DNA from 3 places in the Kluyvera sp. NPDC087067 genome. Region 2 is predicted to be linked to each of the others. Evidence: predicted binding sites of a transcription regulator. Region 2 holds the regulator's gene; each other region holds the start of a gene.
What was found. The regulator Fur, encoded in region 2, represses iron uptake genes when iron is present. The targets are predictions, from matches to a motif close to ATAATAATGAGAACNACTATCAA.

Region 1 (4,442 bases), on a different contig from region 2:
TCAAACGGATACGGATTCTTTGGTTCTGCATGAGACCAGAGCTCCAATTATTTTATAGACGAAATAGTTACTCCTCAAACCCATTACGATTGATGGGAGAGTGTAACCGTTCTTACAGAGTTCCCCGATTGGGAACATTGTCTGGTACCGCTTTCGCAGGACCGGTGGCTCATATCGAACCGCTGTCAATATTAGACAAGCCCGCGCATTATACACAAATAGCCACATGAAGCAAGCCGTGTTTATAAATTACCCACACGACAGTGTGCACTTTCACGCGTGCGGCTCAAAATTTAGTGCAACGAGATGTCATTTCCTGGAAGCCGCCTCGCAAAGGGTATTCTCGGCCTTTGCCCCCTCCCCTGCCTGTCGACAAACTGATATCCAGTGAATTGACAGGTAACATGACAATGATATTGAGTGCGCTCCCCTTCTTTATCCTTTATACATCGCTAAGCGCAGCCTTATGCAGGCATGACGCGCGAACCGGGTTATTGCCAGACCGGTTAACCTGCCCATTGCTGTGGCTTGGCCTGCTATATCAGCTGTGCCTTAATCCGACCCACATCAGTGATGCACTCTGGGGCGCTATTGCTGGTTACTCCATTCTGGCGTTTCTCTATTGGGGTTATCGACTGATTCGGGGCTACGAAGGATTAGGATATGGAGACGTGAAGTACCTGGCGGCTCTTGGAGCATGGCATGGCTGGCAGCAGCTCCCGCTATTACTGCTGATGGCAAGCGTGCTAGCGTGGGCTTTTCTGATGGGTAAAGCGTTGTCTCGACGATCGATGACGGAGATAAAAAACCCACTGCCATTTGGTCCATTTATGGGAGCAGCGGGTTTTATATTGGCAGGCTTCTCGGTTGTTAGTCTGCGACTTTAATCTGGGATTGCAGGTAGTTCTGCAGACCAATTTTGCCAATGAGTTCGAGTTCCGTTTCCAGCCAGTCAATATGATGCTCTTCCTCGGTGAGGATCGTTATCAGCATATCGCGGCTCACGTAGTCGTGAACGCTGTCGGCATAAGCGATGGCTTCCCGCAGATCTTTAGCCCCGTCTAATTCCAACCTGAGGTCAGATTGCAGCATCTCTTCAACATCTTCGCCGATGTGTAATTTACCCAGGTCTTGTAGATTAGGGATCCCTTCAAGGAAAAGAATTCGCTCGATGTACAAATCGGCGTGCTTCATTTCATCAATGGATTCGTGATACTCGATATCATTGAGGCGCATAAGGCCCCAGTTTTTGAACATTCTCGCGTGGAGAAAGTATTGGTTTATTGCGACAAGCTCATTTCCCAATAATTTATTGAGATAATTTATAATCTTAACATCACCTTTCATTATATAGACCCTCCGCTTCCACTTATTGAAGCGTAGATCGGGCTACCGGGATGTCAAAAAAAGAAATTGCGGTCAGGCGATCTCTTTGAACTCTGGCATTTGCATTAATTCATCTTCCATGACTTCTCGCGCCGCACGAACGCACTTACCACATTGATTTCCAATAGGAATGCATTTTCGTAATTGCTGGAAAGACTGCGGATGAAACTGGCGTACCGCCTGGCGAATTTTTTTATCGCTGACGCCATTACATAAACAAACGTACATAACCACTCCCGTTCAATTTCTGAACAAAGTGTAATTGAGAATAATTATGATTACAATAGACAACTACTAAGGATTGGGTGAATTAAGAGAACAAATAGTGCGGAATATGTACAGATAATAATGTTTAAAAAAGCAAAAAGGGTGCCGAAGCACCCTTTTTAAGCTCAAAACTAATTATTAAATAATTAGCTCATTACTTTAGCAACAACGCCCGCACCTACAGTACGGCCGCCTTCACGGATTGCGAAACGCAGACCGTCATCCATCGCGATTGGGTGGATCAGGGTAACAACCATTTTGATGTTGTCGCCCGGCATTACCATCTCAACGCCTTCTGGCAGTTCGATGGTACCAGTCACGTCAGTAGTACGGAAGTAGAACTGTGGACGGTAGCCTTTGAAGAACGGAGTATGACGGCCGCCTTCGTCTTTGGACAGGATGTACACTTCAGATTCGAACTTGGTGTGTGGCTTGATTGAACCCGGCTTAGCCAGAACCTGGCCACGCTGGATTTCTTCACGCTTGATACCACGCAGCAGAACGCCGCAGTTCTCGCCTGCACGACCTTCGTCCAGCAGCTTACGGAACATTTCAACGCCGGTACAGGTAGATTTCGCAGTATCTTTGATACCAACGATTTCAACTTCTTCACCAACTTTGATGATACCGCGCTCTACACGACCGGTAACAACAGTACCACGACCGGAGATAGAGAATACGTCTTCGATAGGCAGCAGGAACGGCTTGTCAATCGCACGCTCTGGTTCTGGGATGTAAGAATCCAGGAAGCCAGCCAGTTCGATGATTTTTGCTTCCCACTCTGCTTCGCCTTCCAGTGCTTTCAGCGCTGAACCACGAACGATAGGAGTGTCGTCGCCTGGGAAATCGTACTGAGACAGAAGTTCACGAACTTCCATTTCTACCAGTTCCAGCAGCTCTTCGTCATCAACCATGTCACATTTGTTCAGGAACACGATGATGTAAGGAACGCCTACCTGACGACCCAGCAGGATGTGCTCACGAGTCTGTGGCATAGGGCCATCAGTTGCAGCAACAACCAGGATCGCGCCGTCCATCTGCGCAGCACCGGTGATCATGTTTTTAACATAGTCGGCGTGGCCTGGGCAGTCTACGTGTGCGTAGTGGCGAGTCGGGGTGTCATATTCAACGTGGGAAGTGTTGATGGTGATACCACGAGCTTTTTCTTCTGGTGCGTTATCGATCTGGTCGAAAGCACGAGCAGCGCCGCCGTAGGTTTTAGCCAGAACGGTGGTGATTGCAGCAGTCAGAGTAGTTTTACCGTGGTCAACGTGGCCGATGGTGCCGACGTTGACGTGCGGTTTTGTACGTTCAAATTTTTCTTTAGACACGGCTATATTCCTTACTATAGTGCTCTCCCCTTTGGAGAGAGCACGGGATTTGGGTTTTAATCCTGTGGCTTATTTACCACGGGCTTCAATTACGGCCTGAGCAACGTTGTTCGGCGCATCATCATACTTCAGGAACTCCATGGAGTAAGAAGCACGACCTTTGGTCAGTGAACGCAGTTGAGTTGCATAACCAAACATTTCAGACAGCGGAACTTCAGCATGAATCTGAACACCAGTAGCGTTAGATTCCTGACCTTTCAGCTGACCACGACGACGGCTAAGGTCACCGATAACGTCACCAGTGTTCTCTTCTGGAGTTTCTACTTCAACCTTCATGATAGGCTCAAGCAGAACTGGTTTTGCTTTCTTAAAGCCATCTTTGAAGGCGATAGAAGCTGCCAGTTTAAACGCCAGCTCAGAGGAGTCAACGTCGTGGTAAGAACCGAAGTGCAGACGCACGCCCAGATCAACAACCGGGTAACCAGCCAGTGGGCCAGATTTCAGCTGTTCCTGGATGCCTTTATCAACGGCAGGGATGTATTCGCCAGGAATTACACCACCTTTGATGTCGTTGATGAACTCGTAGCCTTTCGGGTTTGAACCCGGCTCCAGTGGGTACATGTCGATAACAACATGACCATACTGACCGCGACCACCAGACTGCTTAGCGTGTTTACCTTCGATATCGGTAACTTTCGCGCGAATCGCTTCACGGTAAGCAACCTGAGGTTTACCGACGTTCGCTTCAACGTTGAATTCACGCTTCATGCGGTCAACGATGATGTCGAGGTGCAGTTCACCCATACCGGCGATAATGGTCTGGTTAGATTCTTCATCAGTCCATACGCGGAATGATGGGTCTTCTTTAGCCAGACGGCCCAGAGCCAGACCCATTTTTTCCTGGTCAGCTTTGGTTTTCGGTTCAACTGCGATGGAGATTACCGGTTCAGGGAATTCCATACGCTCAAGAATGATCACGTGGTCTGGATCACAAATGGTGTCACCAGTTGTCACGTCTTTCAGGCCGATTGCCGCAGCAATGTCACCTGCGCGAACTTCTTTGATCTCTTCACGCTTGTTAGCGTGCATCTGTACGATACGACCAAAACGTTCACGAGCCGATTTAACTGGGTTGTATACAGTATCACCGGAGTTAACAACACCTGAGTACACACGGAAGAACGTCAGGTTACCCACAAATGGGTCGGTTGCGATTTTAAACGCCAGAGCAGCAAACGGCTCTTCATCACTTGCGTGACGCTCAGCCGGAGTGTCTTTACCGTCGTCCAGAATACCGTTGATCGCAGGTACGTCGATTGGGGATGGCAGGTAATCAATTACCGCATCCAGCATCGCCTGAACACCTTTGTTCTTGAACGCAGAACCACAGGTTACCAGGATGATTTCGTTGTTCAGAACACGCTGACGCAGAGCAGTTTTGATCTCTTCTTCAGTCAG
Region 2 (4,442 bases):
GACCGTACGACACTAGATTTGTTCGCAAATGAGCGTCGGCCGGGAAGACCAAAAACCAATCCGCTTTCGCGTGACGAACAGCTCCGCATCAACAAGCGCAATCAGTTAAAACGCGACAAGGTTCGCGGGCTGAAGCGCGTTGAGCTAAAGCTGAACGTCGAGGCCGTTGATGCGCTCAACGAACTGGCGACTGCCCGTGATATGAGCCGCAGCGAACTTATCGAAGAAATGTTGATGAGTCAGCTTGCGCTGCTGCACGGACAGGGGAAAGTCTGAAAATCCCCCCAAAACACACTTTCATGTAGCAGAGTGTGCAGTACGGCACGATTGCTGTTTCCGCACCCTTCTCTGTTCTGCTATGATTGCCCTTATCTGTGGGCAATAATCCACCACCATCTCATTAAGTTTCAAGAGGTTATTTTACTCATGGCAATCGTTGGCATCTTCTTCGGTAGCGATACCGGTAATACCGAAAATATCGCAAAAATGATTCAAAAACAGCTTGGCAAAGATGTCGCTGAAGTACACGACATTGCCAAGAGCAGCAAAGAAGACCTGGCGGCCTTCGATATTCTGCTGCTGGGTATCCCAACCTGGTACTACGGCGAAGCACAGTGTGACTGGGATGATTTCTTCCCGACGCTGGAAGAAGTTGATTTCAATGGTAAACTGGTTGCGCTGTTCGGCTGTGGCGACCAGGAAGACTATGCTGAATACTTCTGTGATGCGCTTGGCACCATCCGCGATATTATCGAACCACGCGGTGCGACCATCGTCGGCCATTGGCCTACTGCGGGTTACCACTTCGAAGCGTCTAAAGGCCTTGCCGATGACGATCACTTTGTGGGCCTGGCCATTGATGAAGATCGCCAGCCAGAACTGACCGCTGAGCGCGTTGAGAAGTGGGTTAAGCAGGTGGCAGAAGAACTGCACCTGGATGAAATCAAAAACGCCTGATGCAAATGAGGCGCGATAATATAATCGCGCCTCATTAATAGGTAAAAGCAATCAAATTAATAGCTACATTTTTTTAACTTTTTGCCACATACCTGTACAATATCTTCTGATTTAGCGTTGTTCCATCGCCTGATTTGTCGATGAAGCCTCGTTTTTGAAAGCTTAGCTGACCCGAGTCTTGCTGTTTTCATTTTGCCAGGGGCATTCTATAATGAGACGCATTAATTCGGGTGCATTCTCTGTGAAACTTTCGCTGATGGAAGTTAATCGTTTAGCAACAGGACAGATTCCGCATGACTGACAATAATACCGCACTAAAGAAGGCTGGCCTGAAAGTCACACTTCCACGGTTGAAGATTCTCGAAGTTCTTCAGGAACCTGATAACCACCATGTCAGCGCGGAAGACTTATACAAACGCCTGATCGACATGGGTGAAGAGATTGGCCTCGCCACGGTTTACCGTGTTCTTAACCAATTTGATGATGCTGGCATTGTGACACGCCATAATTTTGAAGGCGGCAAATCCGTTTTCGAACTGACCCAGCAGCATCACCACGATCACCTGATCTGCCTCGACTGCGGCAAGGTTATCGAGTTTAGCGACGATTCCATTGAAGCGCGTCAGCGTGAAATTGCGACCAAGCATGGCATCCGCTTAACTAACCACAGTCTTTATCTTTACGGTCACTGCGCTGAAGGCGATTGCCGCGAAGATGAAAACGCTCACGAAATCATCGAAAAGTAATTTTCTGCTTTCGTAAAAAGCCAGCCATTGCGAGCTGGTTTTTTTTTGCCTGTCGTTAGGCTGGCGCCATAAAAAAACCGCTGCAAGCAGCGGTTTTTTCAGTTATCAGCGTTCGGTTTATTTTATTTTTGTGGCGTATTATTGCTGCGAATTTCCTGCCAGATTTTATCACAACGGGCAGCAACCGCCTGATCGTTACCCGTTTTGCGGGCCTGAATGCACTGCTGATAATCCAGCACGCGCACGCTTTCCTGATTGGCAAATTGTTCGTGCTTCTTATCCTGACGCAGGACGTTCAGCACGCTCTGACAGGCTTCAATTTTATCGGGATTCCCCTGCGCGGTGTTAATACAGGCGCTGTAGGCATCCTTGAGTTTGCTATCTTCTTTCGGTGCCGGTGAAGTTGACTGCCCGCAGGCGGTCAGGCCGGTAGCCATTAAGGCGACAATAATCAGTTTTTTCATACGACGGGCCTCTTAGCAGCGGCAGAGGTTTCCCCCTGCCGCATCCTGCATCAGAAAATAGTGAACGGTGCGATCATCATGAATTTCACGTCGCGCTCATCCTGGAAGATGTTGCCGTAACCACCGCCCCAGCTTGGGATATCGGAGTGGTTGTCGTATTGCGTGAAGTGCAGTTTGAACAATGTCCCCTTCGCACGACCTTCCTGAACGGTGTACATCATGTCGAGGCTGTACGCAGACTCTTTGATGGTGTTGTTCTTGTCGTAGTAGGCATCTGGGTTGATCTGCCAGGTCGCTGGTTTCGCATCCCATGCATAGACGTAAGACGCACCGATGGCCCAGCCTGGGAGGTTCCAGTTTTTCAGGTCATACATGGAACCGAAGAACACTGCCTTTTCGCCGTTGGCGTTAAAGTCAGAACGGTTATCCCACCAGATATCCAGACGACCGTTTGAAGACGCGTAGGTCGGGGTCATACGCTGCAGGAAGTAGCCCTGCTGACCATCCGCTTTCACCCACGTCCCTTCCAGACGGAAGTCGAAAACTTCGTTGAGCTTATAGCCAAAGGTTAATGCTTGCAGCCATGCGGTGCCGTCGTAAATATCGTTCACGCCGCCGTCGCTGACTTTGTCGCGCGTTCCGTAGAACTGGTAGCTGGTGGTCAGCGGGCCGCCAGGGATATCAAACTTGTAGCTCCCTTTCGCGAAGTACTGATCCACATAGCCTTCTGCCTGACCAAATGCCGCTTCCAGCACCAGGTCATTTTTAAAATCATATTTCGCACCGATGGAGTGCAGGTAATCGACCTTGGTCTTCTTATCGTTTTGATAGAAGTTATCCATCTCCAGATGCCATGGCGCCTTGTACTCATTGGTCCACATGTAGGAGAAGCTCAGCGCGCCATTATCGCCATAGTCAAAGTTTGCCCCGGCTTCAGCACCCTGATAGGTACCTGGCATAAAGCTCCAGTGTGGCGCCAGCAGCGTCTGACCGGTTGGCTGAATATAACCCGCGCGTGCCCAGGTTGGGCCGAGTTTAAATTTCGCGGCCGCTTTATACAGGCTGATACCGCTCTTATCACCGCTGTAATCTTCGCTATAGCCTTTATTTTTTGAGGAGAATGCGATTTCGTTCGGGTGGCCGCTTTCCGCGCTTTCGTTCATTTCAATCGCGGTAAACGCAGCAATATCAATACCGAACATATCGGCAGCATAACCAGACTGGAAGTCGAGGTTGGCGTTCCAGGTAGAATGCGAGAGGTTGGTTTTATATTTGTCGTGATCGGTGACATCTTTACGGTCACGTTCACGCTGCCAGTAATAGATACCGCCGGTTAATGTGGAGTCGTCGATAAAGCCTTCTGCTTTCGCATCTGGAGCGACTGCAAAGCCTGACAGTGCTGTCACACCGGCGATAGCCAGCGCCAGCGTACTACGTTTGCCACTAAACGTACGCATAGTTATATCCTCTTTGACTTTTAAAATGCCGCTGCAAAGCAGAGGCAAAAAATAAAAACTTTAAAAAAAATGAACTTCTTAAAAAAGTGTTTCGCTACACCGATAGACTATTTTTCGCGACGCGAATTATCAATCCTTTTCCGCAATGAAAGTGCAGGATTATGACAAGGCGCACATATTTGATTTCAATGTGTAACGGAATGCGTTGTTAACATTTATCTCCGTCAACCCTTACAGGGCCTGGAAGAAATGTTAATGAGACCGTTTACATCGGGAAAGATAAAACAAGAGTGTGACAAATTAAGAATGTCTTAGAGGCAGGAAATTCATATTAATTCGCTACGCGAATCTAGGGCGGTTCTGACAGCAAAAAAAACACCGCCGAAGCGGTGCCTTAAAGTTGCTACTGTGGACACGTAAACTTTGTAGTGCCTGATAGGCGAAGCGCCATCAGGCAGATTGCCGGATGGCGGCGTTGCCTTATCCGGCCTACAAGAATTTAGCCGACCCAGGTGTCACGCAGACCAACGGTGCGGTTAAACACCAGCTTCTCAGCGGTGCTGTAGCGGCTATCGAGGCAGAAGTAACCCTCACGCTCGAACTGGAACGCTTTACCGGCTTCAGCGGCCTGTAGAGACGGCTCAGCATAGCCCTGCTTGATAACCAGTGATTCTGGGTTCATCACGGTCAGGAAGTCTTCTGCTGCACCCGGGTTTGGCACGCTGAACAGACGGTCGTACAGGCGAATTTCCACCGGCAGCGCATGTGCCGCACTGACCCAATGAATCACACCCTTCACTTTACGGCCGTCGGCCGGA
Region 3 (4,442 bases), on a different contig from region 2:
TCGGTCGGACGGCTGATAGCCGACAGCTCCGCACCCTTCGACTCAATCTCCCCGGTCTGACGATAGGTAAAGCTTGGGTCCGCACTCAACACGTTTTTCTGCCGAATATTAAACACCGACGCGGTAAAGGTGGTCGCATAATCGGCCAGCAGATATTTCACCCCGCCTTCCACCTGCTTGCTGGTGGTGGGTTTCACCTGTTCTGCCGTCAGCCCGCGCGCGGGTGAGACCGGTTTGAAGCCTTCGGAGTAGCTGATAAATGGCGATATTCCGTTGTCAAAAGCATACAGCGCACCCAGTCGCTTGGTGACGCGGTCTTGCGAAATCCACTCTTTTTTATCGCTATTAAGATAATCAGTGGTGCCGGACTGGTAATCGTCATAGCGCAGGCTGGCGAGGATATTCAGGCCACCGTAGGCGACCTGATCCTGCAAGTAGTACCCTTTCTGATTATAGGAAAGACGGTTTTTCTGCGCGGTATAAAGCCCCAGCGCATCTTCATTCACTAATCCGTAATTCGGGTTACGCATATCGATGCCAGGTGTTGCCGATGCATAATCATAATCGTAATGTGAATTGAGTTTCTGATAGTCAAACCCGGCCAATAGGTGATGCTGCCAGTCGCCCAAAGCGACGGTACGTGTCACCTGGTTATCAATGTTGAAACTGTGCAGATCCTCATTGGTGGTATAGGCAAAACGGTTGAGCTCATAAACCGGGTTTCCCGCGTTACCGGTGGAGTAGATACTTTGCTGATGGGTATCAATATCAAAGTAACGCGCTTTCTGGGTGATCCCCCAGCCGCTATCAAATTCATGTTCGAAGCTGTAGCCGATCATCCATTGACGCTGCTTAAAACCGCTCCATTTGTCACCCGCAAAATCGCGCTTGTTGGCATAACTGGAGCGCAAATATGAAAGCGGCAGGGGGTTCGACGGCGTCAGGCTTGGCGTGTTTTGTGCCAGCGCATCGAGGGTTAAGCGCGTTTTATCGCTCGGCTGCCAGGTGACGCTTGGCGCCACCAGATAATCCTCATAGCGAGTGGTGTGCGGTTGATCATCGCCTTCCGTCGCTTTGCCCAATAGACGATAGCTCCAGTCGCTGTCGCTAATCTGGCCGGTAGAGTCGAGATACCCCTCTTTGAGGTTGCGCGTGCCGGTATTGAAGCCCATTTCCGTGCGCGGCGTGGTCTGCGGTTTTTTACCCTGAATATTCACCAGCCCGCCCGGCGAGCCGTTGCCATAGAGCACGGAAGATGGCCCTTTCAGGATATCGACGCTGTCAATCAACAGCGGGTCGATACGCGCTTTGGTATTCCCGGTCACGTTATACGGCAGCTGCAGGCCATTGTAGAATTCGTTGTCGACGGTGAAGCCGCGAATTTTATATTCGCTCATATAGCTCGTGCTACCGCGCGTCTCGGTTGAAACGCCCGGCGCATAACGAAGCACTTCGTTGATTGAGGTGGCGTGACGCTGGCTGATTTCATGCTGGCTTAGGGTGTTTATCACCTGTGGCGTTTTACTTTCCGCCACCGCCGATTTAGTCGCGCTGTTGGTCCAGCCCGCTAGCTCACTGCCCTCGCCCGATGCGGTAACCACCATCGTGGACTCTTGGGCATGCCCCTGCGTGGAAAGCGCTAACGCAATCATCCCGGAAAGCGTACAAACGCGAAAACCTGTTTTTTTCATTATGGTTGTGCTCAATGCAAATCAGAGAACGATAATTATTATCATTGCTGTTTGCAATTCAACACCAAAATAAGAAGGGGTATAAAAATGTGATGGAGTTAACGCTTTTGAGAAAGTGAAACGGCCCCGGACGGGGCCGTCTGAAACATTTAATCGCGGCGAATTAAGCGGAATACCGCCAGCACCACAATTGCGCCGACAACGGCGACGAGGAAGCTGTGCAGGTTAAAACCACTGACGCTGCCGCCCAGACCAAATGTGGTCGCCAGCCAGCCGCCTACTACCGCACCAACAATCCCGAGGATACAGGTGAGAAAGAAGCCCCCCCCATCACGTCCCGGCATCAGCATTTTCGCAATCACACCGGCAATAAGACCAAAAATAATCCACGCAATAATACCCATTTTCCCACCTCTTAGTTCCATTAACATCAATAAATAGCGCCGTCATTCTGCGCCGCTAATGTTTCAAGTATAGGTAATTGTTCTTAAAATACCTGGTAAGACGATGATATTTTATGCGGAAAAATACGAATTTTGACATAAGCACTGTCTTAAGCGCCACAAACTACCGAAAGCAGTAGGCGTGCCAGGTTTTTTCGCTAAGGTGCTGAAGTTCTTTTATTCGACGCCGATAGTGATTTAAGAATCTGCCATTCTGGAGCCCTTGCCGGTGAGTGAGCACAACGCACAATTTCTTAAGCAAAATCCGTTAGCGGTATTAAATGTCCTTCGCGATCTGCAACACAATAACGCGGCACTGCGCGTGAGTTGGGCATCGAGGCAGTTTATTAGCCGTATTCTGGAAGTGACCCAGCAGCGTCTGGTTATCGACTTTGGTAGCCGTGAAGATGATAACAACGCGGCGGTAACGGCGAGGAATATCGCTATGGTCGCCGAGACGAACGGCGCAAAAATTGAGTTTACGGTGCCGCACATGCAGATCGAGAATTATCAAGGTCTGCCCGCCTTTGTGATGCCCACACCGCCCGCGGTATGGTGCATCCAGCGCCGCGAATATTTCCGCATTTCCGCGCCGCTGCATCCCCCCTATTTTGGCAAAGCCACGCTGGCAGATAAAAGCACGCTGCGCTTCCGGCTGTTTGATTTATCTTTAGGCGGTATGGGCGCGCTGCTGGATGCCCCGCCGGCAGAAAGCCTGGTGCCGGGTTTACAGCTTAAAGAGATTGAGCTTGATATGGGGCAATGGGGAAGATTTCGCTGCGATGTTGAGCTACTCGCCATTAGCGAGCGTAAAGTGGTGGATAGTAAAGGCGAAACGATTGCCACTCCGCGTCTAAGCTTTCGTTTTCTGCATATGAATCCGGTGCTTGAGCGCACGCTCCAGCGAATTATTTTCTCGCTGGAGCGTGAGGCGCGGGAACGGGCGAATAATGTCCGCTGATTACATCGCGTCCATCGCTTTCTTCACTTTCCAGATATAGCGCGGAGCCTGAGGTGCGGGATGATTTCTCACCACATGGTCGAAGAACTCATCCGCGTCCAGATCGTTAATCTCTTCTATCGCCTTTTTCCGATTTGATGAGAAGGTTCGTAACAGCGCCCCCGCTCCGTTTGCATAGGAGACCATCAGCGCATATTGCATCACCTCAGGATCGTTAATTCCCGCAAGCGATCCGTGTTCCAGAATGCTCAGGTAAGCGGCCCCCATGGAAATATTACGCTCCGGGTTTTTCAGCTCACTGGTGGAGGGTTGTCCGCTCCAGCCCATATGACGATATACATCCAGCCCGGATGTTGAGGCTTTTAACTGCATCAACCCTACCGCGTTAGATTTGCTGACAAGGTTCGGGTTACCGCCGGATTCAACGGCAATAATGGCGGTGATAAGACGCGGACTGACTCCCCATGCCGTACCGGCTTTTTCAGAAATAGGCATCCACTGCATCGCACGCTTCACCGGAACCTCTGGGTTCCACGGCGGATCGCGGTAATCCGATTTAGAGCTACACCCTGCAAGCAATACAATTAAAAAAGCAAACCATCTCAATTTCACGCTTCTATCCTTTTAGCTGAACTTTTGCTGCTGCTAATGACAACCACCGGCTCAGGCGGCATGATACCCGTTTCATTATCAGCAAGGAAATGCCATGTCTTCGTTTCATCTCATCGCCCCTTCCGGCTACTGCATCAACCAAACGGCCGCGCGTCTAGGCGTCGCGCGATTAGAAGAGGCAGGACATCAGGTAACCCAGACCAACATTATTCAACGCCGCCATCAGCGATTTGCCGGCAGTGAGGCTGAAAGGCTGGCCGATATTAATGACCTGGCTTTGCTTAGCGGCAAAAACCAGATTGTGATGCCGGTGCGTGGCGGTTACGGTGCAAGCCGTCTGCTGGCGGATATCGATTGGTCAGCGCTTATCGCGCGTCAGCAACACGATCCGCTGTTAATTTGCGGTCACAGCGATTTCACCGCCATCCAGTTTGGGCTTTTAGCCAAAGGTAACGTGATCACCTTTAGCGGCCCAATGCTCGCGGGGAATTTCGGTGCGCCAACGCTCGATAGTTTTACCGAAGAACACTTCTGGCGCGCGCTACGAAACGCCACCTACACCGTCGAATGGAAGGGGGACGGGCCGGATTGCGTCGCGGAAGGTACGCTGTGGGGCGGCAATCTGGCGATGATCAACTCTCTTATCGGTACTCCGTGGATGCCTGAGATTGAGGGCGGCATTCTGGTGCTCGAAGACATTAACGAACATCCGTTCCGCGTGGAACGGATGCTGCT

Region 1: bfd (bacterioferritin-associated ferredoxin) is a predicted target of Fur. The motif match lies at 1,649-1,671, and genes of this name have one in related genera.
Region 3: ACIPDS_RS11300 (TonB-dependent siderophore receptor) is a predicted target of Fur. The motif match lies at 1,720-1,742, and genes of this name have one in related genera.

Annotation. Positions count from the first base shown of each region.
Region 1 is NZ_JBIUZS010000010.1:77,482-81,923, reverse strand. It holds gene rpsJ (30S ribosomal protein S10) at 1-31, opposite strand, end outside; gene ACIPDS_RS20155 (prepilin peptidase) at 414-887, shown strand; gene bfr (bacterioferritin) at 871-1,347, opposite strand; gene bfd (bacterioferritin-associated ferredoxin) at 1,420-1,614, opposite strand; gene tuf (elongation factor Tu) at 1,800-2,984, opposite strand; gene fusA (elongation factor G) at 3,054-4,442, opposite strand, start outside.
Region 2 is NZ_JBIUZS010000004.1:393,867-398,308, reverse strand. It holds gene ybfE (LexA regulated protein) at 1-276, shown strand, start outside; gene fldA (flavodoxin FldA) at 427-957, shown strand; gene fur (ferric iron uptake transcriptional regulator) at 1,251-1,703, shown strand; gene chiQ (ChiQ/YbfN family lipoprotein) at 1,826-2,167, opposite strand; gene chiP (chitoporin) at 2,218-3,624, opposite strand; gene glnS (glutamine--tRNA ligase) at 4,124-4,442, opposite strand, start outside.
Region 3 is NZ_JBIUZS010000003.1:534,853-539,294, reverse strand. It holds gene ACIPDS_RS11300 (TonB-dependent siderophore receptor) at 1-1,691, opposite strand, end outside; gene ACIPDS_RS11295 (GlsB/YeaQ/YmgE family stress response membrane protein) at 1,841-2,095, opposite strand; gene ACIPDS_RS11290 (flagellar brake protein) at 2,364-3,095, shown strand; gene emtA (membrane-bound lytic murein transglycosylase EmtA) at 3,096-3,707, opposite strand; gene ldcA (muramoyltetrapeptide carboxypeptidase) at 3,802-4,442, shown strand, end outside.